2 regions of the Streptomyces sp. NBC_00663 genome follow, and region 1 is predicted to be linked to the other one. Evidence: predicted binding sites of a transcription regulator. Region 1 holds the regulator's gene; the other holds the start of a gene.
The links. The regulator HspR, encoded in region 1, represses chaperone genes until heat shock. The targets are predictions, from matches to a motif close to TTGAGNNNNNNNNNCTCAA.
Positions count from the first base shown of each region.

Region 2: a site for HspR is predicted at 4,397-4,415, ahead of dnaK (molecular chaperone DnaK). Genes of this name have one in related genera too.

Region 1 is NZ_CP109027.1:4,512,516-4,519,773, forward strand. It holds gene OG866_RS20555 (sugar ABC transporter substrate-binding protein) at 1-1,023, opposite strand, end outside; gene OG866_RS20560 (fibronectin type III domain-containing protein) at 1,341-3,287, shown strand; gene OG866_RS20565 (heat shock protein transcriptional repressor HspR) at 3,373-3,825, opposite strand; gene dnaJ (molecular chaperone DnaJ) at 3,833-5,017, opposite strand; gene grpE (nucleotide exchange factor GrpE) at 5,054-5,713, opposite strand; gene dnaK (molecular chaperone DnaK) at 5,710-7,258, opposite strand, start outside.
Region 2 is NZ_CP109027.1:1,739,435-1,746,692, forward strand. It holds gene narH (nitrate reductase subunit beta) at 1-1,284, shown strand, start outside; gene narJ (nitrate reductase molybdenum cofactor assembly chaperone) at 1,284-1,772, shown strand; gene narI (respiratory nitrate reductase subunit gamma) at 1,772-2,494, shown strand; gene dnaK (molecular chaperone DnaK) at 2,491-4,350, opposite strand; gene OG866_RS07935 (hypothetical protein) at 4,673-7,258, shown strand, end outside.

The DNA.
Region 1 (7,258 bases):
GTAGATGCCGTCGGCGACGACCGTGCGCTTGATGTTGGACTGCGTCAGCGCGGACACCGACACCAGCTGGGCCGGGATCTCCTTGTCGGTGGGGCTGTCGACGCGGTCCTGGGTGAGGGAGTCGAACAGGATGCCCTTGCCCTGGACCTTCGCCACGGCCATCTCGGCGGCGGCCTCGGCCTCCAGCGGGTAGGACTTGTAGACGCTCATGTACTGCTCGCCGGTGACGATGCGCTGCACGGCGTCCAGTTCGGCGTCCTGGCCGGTGATGGGCGGCAGGTCGGTCATGCCCGCCTCCTCCATCGCCTCGATGGCGGCGCCGGCCATGGCGTCGTTGGCGGAGTACACGGCGGCGATGTTGTCCTTGCCGATCGCGGAGATCGCGGCGGCCATGTCCTTCTTCGCGGTGGCCGGCTTCCAGCCGTCGACGTCGTACTTCTCGGAGATCGTCACCTTGCCGTTGAGCTCGGAGAGCGCGCCCGCCTTGAACTGCCCGGCGTTCGGGTCGGAGGGCGAGCCGTTGAGCATCACGATCTTGTCGGAGGTGTCGAGGCCCGAGCCCAACGACTCGATGAGCGTGCGGCCCTGCACCTCGCCGACGAGTTCGTTGTCGAAGGAGACGTACGCGTCGATGGGGCCCTCGGCGAGCCGGTCGTAGGCGATGACCGGGATACCGGCGGCCTTGGCCTTCTTCACCATCGGGGCGATGGCGTGCGAGTCCACGGCGTCCAGCAGGATGACGTCGACCTTGTCGTCGATCATCTTCTGCATCTGGGTCGCCTGCTTCTTGGCGTCCGCCTCGCCGTTGGCGTAGACGGTCTGGCCCAACTTCTTCGTGAGCTCAGAGACCTTCTTCTGAATGATCGGGTAGTCGAAGTTCTCGTAGCGCGTGTTGGTCGTCTCCGGCATCAGCACGCCGACGGTGACGTCGTTGCCCTTGGTCGGACTCGCGTCCGCACTGTCCCCCGACACTCCCAGGGCCCCGCAGGCGGTCAGCGACAGGGCCATCGAGGACGCGGCCATGCAAAGGGCGATACGACGCATTGCGGTGCTCACTTCTGGTGCCTTCCGGACGCGGGCGCAGCATTGCGACCCAGATGACTGAAAAGCCAACGCGGCGACGCCCCCCAGCGTCAAGCAGAACCACTTAACGAGTGCGCAACGCCACTCTCCGTCTGTCTTGTGAAGACATCACGCAACCGCCTCCAAACGCCCTTTACGGACCCTCCATTCAAGCGGAGCCCCGGGGGAGGCGAAGATCCGTACAACCAACTCCATTCCTCGCGAGTCGTGATCAAGACAGCTGCTGTCGGCCGTTCCCCATCCGTTCAGAGGATCGAATGAACCCAGCCAGACGTACGACGATCACGTCCGTCGCCGTGCTCGCCGTCACCGGTGGTCTGCTCACCACGACCACGGCCCCCGCGTCCGCCGCCACGACCTGTGCGTCCCCGGTCTTCAAGCGCCAGTTCTTCGCGAACACCGCCTTCTCCGGCACCCCGAGGAAGACCGACTGCGACACCACCGTCGAGCAGAGCTGGGCCGGCGCCCCCGCCTCCGGTCTGCCGTCCGACAACTTCGGTGTGCGGTGGTCCGTGACAAGGGACTTCGGCTCCGGCGGCCCGTTCGCCCTCGCCGCCTCCGGGCTCGACGGGATACGGGTCTACGTCGACGGCACCCGCAAGGTCGACCTGTGGAAGAACACGTCCACGACCGTCTCCAAGACCGTCAACGTCACCGTCCCCTCCGGCAAGCACACCCTCCGCGTCGACTACGTCAACTGGACCGGCGCCGCCAAGGTGAAGTTCGCGTACACGCCCCGTACGTCCGCCACGGTCGACAAGGTCAAGCCCCTTGTCCCGACGGGCACTTCGCTCACGTACGACTCCGCGACCGGCAAGGCCAAGCTTGCCTGGGCGAAGAACAAGGAGATGGACCTCGCCGGGTACAAGGTCTACCGGCGGCTCAAGGGCACGTCCTTCGGCAGTAGCCCGCTCGCGACGACCACCGCCACCTCGTACAGCGACACCCCGCCGGCGACCGGCGCGACGTACTACTACGAGGTCCGCGCGTACGACAGGGCGGGCAACGTCTCCGCCGGCACCGCCGATCAGCCGGTCGGCACCCCCGACCGCACCGCCCCCGACGCGCCCACCGGGCTGTACGCGAAGGTGGGTCCGGGAGCGGTGACGCTGGCCTGGGACACCAACGGTGTCACGGACACGTACCGCGTGTACCGGGCGACCGCGCCAGGGGGGCCGTTCACGCGGATCGCCGACGGGCTCGACAGCGCCTGGTACCGGGACACCGGGGCCGATCTGACCGGGCGGCTGTACTACCGCGTCACCGCGGTGGACCCGGTCGCCAACGAGTCCGCGCCGTCCGCCGTGGCCGACACCGGCGAGCCTGACACCGCCCCGCCCGCCCAGGTCACCGATGTGACGGTGGAGGGCACCACGGCGGGCAACGCGGTGCGCTGGCAGGCCTCGTCCGACGACCGCCACGTCAACCACTACGAGGTGTGGGCCGCGCCCGACGGCGCGTGGGACCCCGACGGACCGGAGACCGTCTTCGGCCTCTCGTTCAACGACCTGCGCGCGGAGGCCGGAGTCCCGCTCACCTACCGCGTCCAGGCCGTCGACGACTACGGCAACCTCGCCCCCGTCTCCGCCCCGGTCACCGCGACCCGCCCGGCCCCGGGCGCCGTGGCGGCCCCGACCGGCGTCCAGGGCACGCCCCTCGACAGCGCCACCGAGCTCACCTGGGCCTCCGTCACCGACGCCAAGGGCTACCGGGTCTACCGGCGCACCGACCGGAACGCCGCCTGGACCCGGCTCGGGGACCGCCCCACCACCGCGCCGCGTTACTCCGACACCGAGGCGCTGGCCGTCGCCGACGACTACTACGTCGTCGCCCTCGACGCCGAGGGCCGTGAGTCCGCGCCGTCCGAGTCCGTCCAGGTGTGGCGGGAGACCCCGGCCACGCCGACGGCTCCCGTCGCGCCGACGATCACGCTGTCCGCCCCGTACAAGGAGTGCACGGCCAACGACTGCGCGCCGCACGGCGGCACCGGTGTTCCGCTCACGGTGACGCTGCACCACGACCGGCTGCTGTCCGGGTACACGTACCGCTTCTACGGCACCTCCGACACCGGGTACATGACCATCGAGGATTCGACGGTCACCTGGACTCCGCCCGCGCCGGGCTTCTATGTCTTCGAGGTGCGCGCGATCGACTACTACGGCCGCAGCGGCTCGTTCGCCAAGGTCACCTTCATGGTCGGATGAGGCGCGTGCCCGGCCTCCAGCAACCGCTGAGTCCATGAGAAGGGGCCCGGAGGGTGAACCTCCGGGCCCCTTCTCATGGATGTGTTCAGTCCTTGGCCTTCTTCGGCCGCCACACCACCAGCGCGCTGGTCTGCTGCACTTCCTGGTACGGCACCAGGTCGCGTCGGTACGACGCGTGCACCGCCGCCTCCCGCTGGCGCATCGTGGCGGCGGCGCCCTCCAGGGCCGCCTCCATCTCCGCGACGCGGGACTGGAGGGCCGCGACCTGGTTCTCCAGTTCGATGATGCGCTTGATGCCGGCCAGGTTGATGCCCTCGTCCTGCGACAACTGCTGGACGGTACGCAGCAGTTCGATGTCACGGGCCGAGTAGCGGCGGCCCCGGCCGGCGGTGCGGTCCGGGGAGACCAGGCCGAGGCGGTCGTACTGGCGAAGGGTCTGCGGGTGCAGGCCGGAGAGCTGGGCCGCCACCGAGATGACGTAGACCGGGGTCTCCTCGGTCAGTTCGTACGGATTGCGTCGACGGCCGGTCCCATCCATGGCTCTCTCATGCTCCCTTCGCGGCCTGGAACAGCTCCGCCCGCGGATCCTCGTCCGCGGTCGCCTCGCGATACGCCTCCAGCGCTTCACGAGCCTTCCCCGTCACGTCCTTGGGGACACTCACCTCGACGGTGACCAGGAGATCGCCGCGGGTGCCGTCCTTGCGGACCGCGCCCTTGCCGCGGGCGCGCATGGTGCGGCCGTTGGGCGTGCCGGGCGGCAGCTTCAGCGTGACGGGCGGGCCGCCCAGGGTGGGAACCCGGACCTCGCCGCCGAGGGCCGCCTCCGCGAACGTCACCGGGACGGTGACCGTGAGGTTGTCCTCCTTGCGGCCGAAGACCGGGTGCGCGTCCACGTGGACGGTGACGTACAGGTCGCCCGCGGGGCCGCCTCGTTCACCCGGCGCTCCCTTGCCGCGCAGGCGGATGCGCTGGCTGTCCGTCACCCCGGCGGGGATGCGGACCTGCATGGTGCGCGAGGACTTGGCGCGACCGCTGCCCTTGCAGTCCATGCAGGGGTGCTCGGCGATGAGACCGCGGCCCTTGCAGTCGGGGCAGGGGTCGGTGAGCGAGAAGCCGCCGCCCGAACCCCGCGCCACCTGGCCGGTGCCGACGCAGGTCGGGCACACGCGCGGTGTGCCGTTCTTGTCGCCGGTGCCCGAACACGCCTTGCAGGGGGACTGCGAGGACATCCGCAGCGGGACCGTGGCCCCCTCGATGGCCTCGGTGAAGCTCAGCGTGACCTCGGTGTCGATGTCCTGTCCGCGCCGCGGCTGCACCCGGGTGGTGCCCCCGGTGCCGCCGCGGTTGAACAGGCCGCCGAACACGTCGCCGATCCCGCCGCCGAAGCCGCCGGAACCCTGGCCGCCGCCCTGGGCGCCGCCTCCGAAGAGGTCGCCCAGGTCGAAGTTGAAGGAGCCGCCGCCCGCGCCCGGCCCCGGGCGGAAGCCGCCGTTGCCGAAGAGGGCGCGGGCCTCGTCGTACTCCTTGCGCTTCTTGGGGTCACCGAGGATGTCGTTCGCCTCGGAGATCTCCTTGAAGCGCTCCTCCGCCTTGACGTTGCCCTTGTTGGCGTCCGGGTGGAACTCGCGGGCGAGCTTCCGGTACGCCTTCTTGATCTCGGCCTCGGTGGCGTCCTTGGGGACGCCGAGGACCTTGTAGTAGTCCTTCTCGATGAAGTCCTTGGTGCTCATCCCCGACGTCCCTCCTTCCGGTCAGAGACCGTGACCTCAGCCCTCTTCAGAGCTGGTGTCCTTGTCCTCGGCGGCCTCGGAGGAGCCCTCCTCGGCCTTGACGGTCTGCGCGCCCGGCTGCGGTTCGGCGACGGCCACCCGCGCGGGGCGGATGGTGCGCTCGCCGATGCGATACCCCGGCTGGAGGATCGCCACGCAGGTCGTCTCGGTGACGTCCGGCGCGTAACTGTGCATCAGGGCCTCGTGGATCGTCGGGTCGAAGGGCTCGCCCTCCTTGCCGAACTGCTGGAGACCCATCTTCGCCGCGACGGTCTCCAGCGACTCACCGACGGACTTGAATCCGCCGACGAACTCGCCGTGGTCCCGGGCGCGGCCGATGTCGTCGAGCACGGGCAGGAGTTCGGTCAGGAGGTTCGCGATGGCGATCTCCTTGACCGTGATCCGGTCCCGCTCCACGCGGCGGCGGTAGTTCTGGAACTCGGCCTGGAGCCGCTGGAGGTCCGCGGTGCGCTCTTCGAGCGCCTTGCGGGACTGGTCCAGCTGGGCGGTCAGACCGGCGATCTGTGCGGTTGCGTCCCCGGCCGGGGCCGCCCCCTCGCCGTTCGACGAGGGTGCGGCCTTCGACTCGGCGTCGTCGGGGGTGGCGCCGGAGGGGACGTCGGGCTTCTCCTCGAAGCCCGGGGTCTCCTCCGTCACGCGGCACCGTCCTTACGGTCCTCGTCGACGATCTCGGCGTCGACGACGTCGTCGTCGGCCTTCGGGGTCTCGGCACCGGCGTCGGCGCCGCCCGCGGCCTGCGCGGCGCCCGCGTCCGCGTACATGGCCTGGCCGACCTTCTGCGAGACCGCGGCGACCTTCTCGGTGGCGGTGCGGATCTCGGCGGTGTCCTCGCCCTTGAGCGCGGCCTTCAGCTCCTCGACGGCGGCCTCGACCTCGGTCTTGACCTCGCCGGGGACCTTGTCCTCGTTGTCCTTGAGGAACTTCTCCGTCTGGTAGACGAGCTGCTCGCCCTGGTTGCGGGTCTCGGCGGCCTCGCGGCGGGCGTGGTCCTCCTCCGCGTACTTCTCGGCCTCCTGGCGCATCCGGTCGACCTCGTCCTTCGGCAGCGAGGAGCCGCCGGTGACGGTCATCTTCTGCTCCTTGCCCGTGCCGAGGTCCTTCGCGGTCACGTGCATGATGCCGTTGGCGTCGATGTCGAAGGCGACCTCGATCTGCGGGACACCGCGCGGGGCCGGCGGCAGACCGGTCAGCTCGAACATCCCGAGCTTCTTGTTGTACGCCGCGATCTCGCGCTCGCCCTGGTAGACCTGGATCTGCACGGACGGCTGGTTGTCCTCGGCCGTCGTGAAGATCTCGGACCGCTTGGTCGGGATCGTGGTGTTGCGCTCGATCAGCTTGGTCATGATGCCGCCCTTGGTCTCGATACCGAGGGACAGCGGGGTCACGTCGAGGAGCAGGACGTCCTTGACCTCACCCTTGAGGACACCGGCCTGGAGGGCGGCGCCGATGGCGACGACCTCGTCCGGGTTGACGCCCTTGTTGGCCTCGTTGCCACCGGTCAGCTCCTTGACGAGCTCGGCGACGGCGGGCATACGGGTGGAGCCACCGACGAGGACGACGTGGTCGATCTCGTTGATGGAGATGCCGGCGTCCTTGATGACGTTGTGGAACGGCGTCTTGCAGCGCTCCAGCAGGTCGGCCGTCAGCTGCTGGAACTGAGCGCGCGTGAGCTTCTCGTCGAGGTGCAGGGGACCCTCGGCGGACGCGGTGATGTAGGGCAGGTTGATCGAGGTCTCGGTGGACGAGGACAGCTCGATCTTCGCCTTCTCGGCGGCCTCGCGCAGACGCTGGAGCGCCATCTTGTCCTTGGCGAGGTCCACGCCGTGACCGGACTTGAACTGCTGCACCAGGTAGTCGACGACGCGCTGGTCCCAGTCGTCACCACCGAGGTGGTTGTCACCGTTGGTGGCCTTCACCTCGACGACGCCGTCGCCGATCTCCAGGAGGGACACGTCGAAGGTGCCGCCACCGAGGTCGAAGACGAGGATCGTCTGGTCGTCCTTGTCGAGGCCGTACGCGAGCGCGGCCGCGGTGGGCTCGTTGACGATACGGAGGACGTTGAGACCGGCGATCTCACCGGCTTCCTTCGTCGCCTGACGCTCGGAGTCGTTGAAGTACGCCGGGACGGTGATGACCGCGTCGGTCACCTTCTCGCCCAGGTACGCCTCGGCGTCCCGCTTC
Region 2 (7,258 bases), 2.8 Mb from region 1:
AAGAACCTCACCGACGCGCCGCTCGGCGACGACTTCCCGGTGGCCCGGCCGGTGTCGCAGATCGACGGCAAGCCGATGAAGATCGAGTGGTCGTCGAACTGGGACGACAACCTCGCCGGCGCCCCCGCCTACGGGGACCTCGACCCGATGGTCGAGCGCACCCGCCAACAGGCGGCGGACAAGGTGAAGTTCGAGTTCGAGCAGACCTTCATGTTCTATCTGCCGCGCATCTGCGAGCACTGCCTCAACCCGTCCTGCGTCGCCTCGTGTCCGTCGGGCGCGATGTACAAGCGGGCGGAGGACGGCATCGTCCTGGTCGACCAGGACCACTGCCGGGGCTGGCGGATGTGCGTGACCGGATGCCCGTACAAGAAGGTCTACTTCAACCACCGCACCGGCAAGGCCGAGAAGTGCACCATGTGCTACCCGCGCGTCGAGGTGGGCCTGCCGACGGTCTGCTCGGAGACCTGCGTGGGCCGCCTCCGCTATCTCGGCGTGATCCTCTACGACGCCGACAAGGTGACGGAAGCGGCCTCCACTCCCGACGAAACGGGCCTGTACGAGGCCCAGTTGGGCGTCTTTCTCGACCCGGACGATCCGGCCGTGCAGCGGGCCGCCGAGGAGGCGGGAATCTCGTACGACTGGATGGAGGCGGCCCGCCGCTCCCCCGTGCGCGCGCTGATCAGCACGTACAAGGTGGCGCTCCCGCTGCATCCCGAGTACCGCACCATGCCGATGGTCTGGTACATCCCGCCGCTCTCCCCGGTCGTGGACGCGCTCACCGAGACCGGGCACGACGGTGAGGACGCCCAGAACCTCTTCGGCGCGATCGACACGCTCCGCATCCCGCTGGAGTACCTCGCGGAGATCTTCACCGCGGGCGACACCGCGCCCGTGCGGGCGTGTCTGGAGAAGCTCGCCGCGATGCGCGCCCACATGCGGGCGATCAACCTCGGCGAGGACCCGGACCCGGCCGTCACCGAGGCGGTCGGTATGAAGCCCGAGGAGATCCAGGAGATGTACCGGCTGCTGGCCATCGCCAAGTACGACGACCGGTACGTGATCCCGACCGCCGCCGTCGGTGACGCCCGGCGCCTTGAGGAGTCGGCGCTCCCGGAGGGGTGCAGTCTCGAGTACGAGGGCGGTCCGGGCATGGGCGGCGACGGGCCGTTCGGCCAGGACTCCGGGCAGCGCAAGCTGCTGCCGGTGGTGTCCGTGGAGAACTTCCACGGCCTGCGCAAACGCCAGACGTCCGACGACCCCGCCGACGTCGAGGAGGTCTGATGCCGTCGTACGCCGTGCTGTACCAGGCAGCAGCGCTCTGTCTGACCTACCCCGACGACGACTTCCGGGCCCGGCTGCCGCTGCTGCGTGAAGCGGCGCCGCAGTTGCGGGAGTTCACGGACCACGCGGCGCTGACCGCGCCGCAGGAGCTGGCCGCGCACTACGTCCAGGTCTTCGACTTCAAGAACCGGCACAGTCTGTATCTGAGCTGGTGGCAGGACGGGGACACGCGGCGGCGTGGGATGTCGCTGGTCCGCTTCAAGGACGTCTACCGGGCCGCCGGCCTGGAGTTCACCGGTGAGGAGCTGCCCGACTTCCTGCCCGCGGTGCTTGAGTTCGCGGCGCGCACCGGGAACACCGACCTGCTCACCGAACACCGGGACGGCCTGGAGCAGTTGCGCTCCCGGCTCACCGCGTTCGGGACCCCGTACGCGTCCGTCCTGGACGCCGTATGCGCCACACTGCCCAACTGCACCGGGGTGCGCTGATGACCACACTCCTCTGGGGCGTGCTGCCGTACGTCGCCGTCGCCCTGCTCGTCGCCGGACTCGTCTGGCGCTACCGCTACGACAAGTTCGGCTGGACGACCCGCAGTTCGCAGGTCTACGAGTCGAAGCTGCTGAACATCGCCTCCCCGGCGTTCCACTACGGCATCCTCTTCGTGCTGGCCGGGCACATCGTCGGGCTGTTCATCCCGATGTCGTGGACGGACAAACTGGGGATCAGCGAGCACACGTACCACCTGTTCTCGCTCTACGGCGGCACCGCGGCCGGCGTCCTCACGGTCGCCGGGGTCGTGCTGCTGGTCTACCGGCGCCGGACGCGGGCGCCCGTCTTCCGTGCGACCACCGCCAACGACAAGCTCATGTACCTGGTGCTGCTCGGCGCGATCGCGATGGGCATGATCGCCAAGCTGACCCACGCCTCCGGCGACGGCTACAACTACCGTGAGTCCATCGCCCCTTGGGCGCGCAGCCTGTTCACCCTCCAGCCGGACCTCGACCGGATGCACGGGGTGCCGCTGCTGTACCGGATCCACGCGGTGATCGGGATGGCGCTGATCGCGTTCGTGCCGTACAGCAGGCTGGTCCATATGTTCAGCGCGCCGGTGCAGTATCTGTTCCGGCCCTACGTCGTCTACCGGGCACGCGACCCCAGGAGGCTGGGGCCGCGTCCGGAGCGGCGGGGCTGGGAGCGCGCGAAGTCCTAAGCCGCCCCGCCCTTCTGTTCCCGGTCCTCGTCGACGATCTCCGCGTCCACCACGCCCTCCTCCTCGGGGGGCGTGGTGGTCTGCTGTTCGGTGGGCTCCGACTGCTGCGCCTGCGCGTACATCGCCTGCCCCACCCGCTGGCTCACGGTGGCGAGGTTCTCGACGCCGTTGCGCAGGGCGTTCGTGTCGGCGTTCTGTTCCAGGAGCGTCTTGAGTTCCGTGATGGCCGACTCCACGTCCGCCTTGGTCTCGGCGGGGACACGTTCGTCGTTCTCCCGGAGGAACTTCTCGGTCTGGTAGACGAGTTGCTCGGCCTGGTTGCGGGTCTCGGCGGCCTCCCGGCGCCCCCGGTCCTCCTCCGCGTACTGTTCGGCGTCCCGCATCATGCGGTCGATGTCGTCCTTGGGCAGCGCCGAGCCGCCGGTGACGGTCATCTTCTGCTCGCGGCCGGTCGCGAGGTCCTTCGCGGAGACGTGCATGATCCCGTTGGCGTCGATGTCGAAGGCGACCTCGATCTGCGGGACGCCACGGGGCGCCGGCGGCAGGCCGGTGAGGTCGAAGACACCGAGCTTCTTGTTGTAGGCCGCGATCTCGCGTTCGCCCTGGTAGACCTGGATGCCGACCGAGGGCTGGTTGTCGGTGGCGGTGGTGAAGATCTCCGAACGCCGGGTCGGGATCGTGGTGTTGCGCTCGATGAGCTTGGTCATGATGCCGCCCTTGGTCTCGATGCCCAGGGACAGCGGGGTGACGTCGAGGAGGAGGACGTCCTTGACGTCGCCGCGGACGACACCCGCCTGAAGAGCGGCGCCGAGGGCGACGACCTCGTCCGGGTTGACGCCCTTGTGCGGGTCCTTGCCGGTGAGTTCCTTGACGAGGTCGGTGACGGCGGGCATCCGGGTCGAGCCCCCGACGAGGATGACGTGGTCGACCGCGGCGAGCTTGATGCCGGCGTCCTTGACGGCCTGGTGGAAGGGGGTCTTGCAGCGGTCGAGCAAGTCGGCGGTGAGCTCCTGGAACTGAGCGCGCGTCAGCTTCTCGTCGAGGTGCAGCGGACCTTCGGCGGAGGCGGTGATGTACGGGAGGTTGATCGTGGTCTCCGACGAGCTGGACAGCTCGATCTTGGCCTTCTCGGCGCCCTCGCGCAGCCGTTGCAGGGCCATCTTGTCCTTGCCGAGGTCGATGCCGTACTGCCCCTGGAACGTCTTCACCAGGTGCTCGACGACCCGCTGGTCCCAGTCGTCGCCGCCGAGATGCGTGTCGCCGTTGGTCGCCTTGACCTCGATGACACCGTCGCCGATCTCCAGCAGCGACACGTCGAAGGTGCCGCCGCCGAGGTCGAAGACGAGGACCGTCTGCTCCTCGCCCCGGTCCAGGCCGTAGGCGAGGGCGGCGGCGGTCGGCTCGTTGATGATCCGCAGCACCTTCAGGCCCGCGATCTCGCCGGCCTCCTTGGTGGCCTGCCGCTGGGCGTCATCGAAGTACGCCGGGACCGTGATCACCGCGTCGGTGACGTCCTCGCCGAGATAGGACTCGGCGTCCCGCTTCAGCTTCTGGAGCACCCGCGCCGACAGCTCCTGCGCCCGGTAGCGGGTGCCGTCGACCGAACCCTGCTCCGGGAACCGCCAGCCGCCGTCGCCCATGTACCGCTTCACGGACCGGGCCGTCCGCTCCACGTTCGTCACGGCCTGCCGCTTGGCGACCTCCCCGACGAGCACTTCCCCGTTCTTCGCGAAGGCCACGACCGACGGTGTGGTCCTGGCCCCCTCCGCATTGGCGACGACCGTGGGGTCGCCGCCCTCCAGGACGGCCACCACGGAGTTCGTGGTCCCCAGATCGATCCCGACCGCGCGTCCCATCACTGTCCCCTTCCGCCAGGGCACTTCCCGGACTCCAGCACAAAACTTGAGTGGGCTGTTGTCAATGCCGCGTCCCCCGGGTACCCCGAAATCAGCGGCGCCGCGCGTACGCCCGCTACGGAGACGGCCCGATGTGACCCTCCGCAGCCAGGTGAAGTTGTGCGGTACTGCCCGTATCCGCCTTGTTCCCTCCCCACGGCAGCCCTGAGCATGACGGGCACAGTCCTCGCACTCGCGCCGCGAGGAACACGGGGATTTCGGGGGATCTCAGAGGATCTCCGCGAATCCCGGGGGATCTCAGAGGATCTCGGGGGAGAGTGCCATGGAAGAGCTGTTCCGGTTCCTGATGACCAGGCCCGCTCAGCGGATGGACGCGACGAAGATCGTGCCGCTACGGCTCTCGCAGAGCTACGGCGCCCAGTTGCGCAAGGCGCTCCAGAGCGAGCAGCCCAGGGACGCCGTCCGCCGCGTGGCCCTGGCCCAGCGCAAGGCCGATCCGCTGCGCTCACCGGCCGACCTCGCACTCGGGGCACGGTGGCCACACTTCGCGACGGCGCTGGCGAACACCGAGCACACCAAGCTGCGCGACCTGCGCGCACTGGTGCTGGACAGCTTCGACGCCGAGGCCGAGGAAGTACGGGCGGGCGAGGCCTTCGCCCACGACCTCGAACGTCTCGGCGACCTGGTCGCGACGAGTGTCGTCCTCGGGCGCGAGGGCGGCCTGCGGATCGCGGACGCGGCCGTGCTGCTGCGTGCCGCCGCGATCCTGGAGCGGGTGGCCGACCGGGACCGCGCCCTGGAAGGTGCGGGCGCCGTGGCCGAGGCGCTGGAGCGCACCCTGCTCCTTCCCGAGGACGTCTTCCCCCTGCCCGCCCCCACCGAGCAGGGCACCGACCGCCGGCCGCCCCGGGAGACGGACGACGACGACCCGACGGACGCGCTCACCGCGGAACGCGACCGCCTCCTCAACGCCTACGAGACCCTCACCCGGCTGACACCGGAGCATCTGGCCCTGCCCACGGCCGGCGACCGAGCGGCCCCCCGCCCGGGCGCCGCCGCGCTCCCCCCGGTACCGGCCGCGGAACCCCGGGACGGGGACCCGGACGACCTGGCGCCCGCGCACGGCGGCGGGAGCGCGGACGTCCACACGGCCGGTCTGCCACTGCACCTCAAGTCCACGGTCTGGAAGGCGCTCCCGGCCGCGGTGCGGGACGTCCTCGACGAGCGCGGCCTCGATCTCACCCGGGTCGGCGTCCCCACCGCCGCCGACCGCCTCTCGCTCGAACTGCGCGAGCCGGAACTGCGGTTGGCCCGCTCCCTCCAGCTCGCCGACACCCGGATGGTGAAGCCCGGCGACACCTATCTGGAGCCGTGGGCCGCGGCCGTGGGACACCTTGAGCGGGGCGGCATGGCCGCCGTGACCGTGCCGACGACGTACGGAACGGTCGCCCCGGCCGGTATCGGCGACCTGTTGACGGTACGTCAGAATCTGAAACGGTACGAGGCCGGGGAGCTCGCGCACGTCGAGAACGTGCTCAAGGGCGAGTTCAAGGAGCGGGTCCACAAACGGGCCCGGACCACGGAGGAGACGGTCACGGTCGAGACCGAGACCCGGCGCGAGGAGGAACGCGACCAACAGAGCACCGAGCGCTTCGAGTTGAAGACCGAGGCGAGCACGGTCCAGAAGGAGGACGCGAGCCTCAAGGTCGGTCTCTCACTCACCGGGAAGTACGGTCCCGTGGTCGAGTTCAAGGCGTCCACCGACTTCTCGCTGGAGAAGTCGAAGGAGGAGTCCACCAAGGTCGCCACCGGCTACAGCAAGGACGTGACCCAGCGCGCGACCTCGAAGATCTTCGAGCGCCGCCGTGAGGAACGCGTCGTGAAGACCGTCGAGGTCTTCGAGGAGACCAACACTCACGGCATCGACAACAAGGCCGGGGACGGGCCGGTCGTCGGGCAGTACCAGTGGGTGGACAAGGTGTACGAGGCGCAGGTCTTCAACTACGGCAAGCGCGTGCTGTACGACATCATGCTCCCCGAGCCGGCCGCGTTCCTGCTGCACGCCACCACCAACGCGCCCAAGGCCGGTGCGGACCTGGTGAAGCCGGCCCCCTTCACGCTCCGGCCCACTGACCTCAGCGAGTGGAACTACAGCCTCTTCGTCCAGCAGTACCAGGTGGTCGGGGTGACGGCACCGCCCGCGCCGTTCGTCGCCGTCGCCCGGGCGCTGGAGGGCAAGGGCAAGGAGGACGACGGCGCCACCAAGGCCGCCGAGATCCCGGTCCCCGACGGCTACCAGGTCTTGGCCGCCCATGTCAGCGTCTGGTTCAACGCCTGGAGCGGCGGCCTGGTCGACGTGGCCCTCGGCAACAACCTGCACCGCTTCGAGGACAACGACGACTGGTGGGCGGCGACCGCCGACGAGACGGGGGCGCTCCCGCTGGCCCTGAAGACCTGGAAGGCCGAGGCCTTCGTGGTGGCCGTGGAGATCCAGTGCCGCCGCACCGAACGCGCCCTGGAGGACTGGAAACTGAAGACCCACGGGGCGATCCTCCAGGCGTATCTGAAGCTGCTGCGCGACTACGAGGACCGGCTGGCCGCCCTCCAGGTGCAGGCGGCCCAGCAGTTCCAGGGGAGCAACCCGGCACAGAACGCCCTGCTGATCCGGGGTGAGGTGAAGAAGGGCGCGATCGAGACGTTCACGGCCCAGCACTACGACCTGTTCGGGGCGATCGCCCTGAGCCCGGAGGGCTATCCGCAGCCGGACCTGCCGGAGGCGGCGGCCGAGGGACGCTACATCCGCTTCTTCGAGCAGGCATTCGAGTGGGAGCAGATGATGTTCCTGTTCTACCCCTACTTCTGGGGCCGGAAGGCGAACTGGACCCGGCGGCTGCTGATCCAGGACACC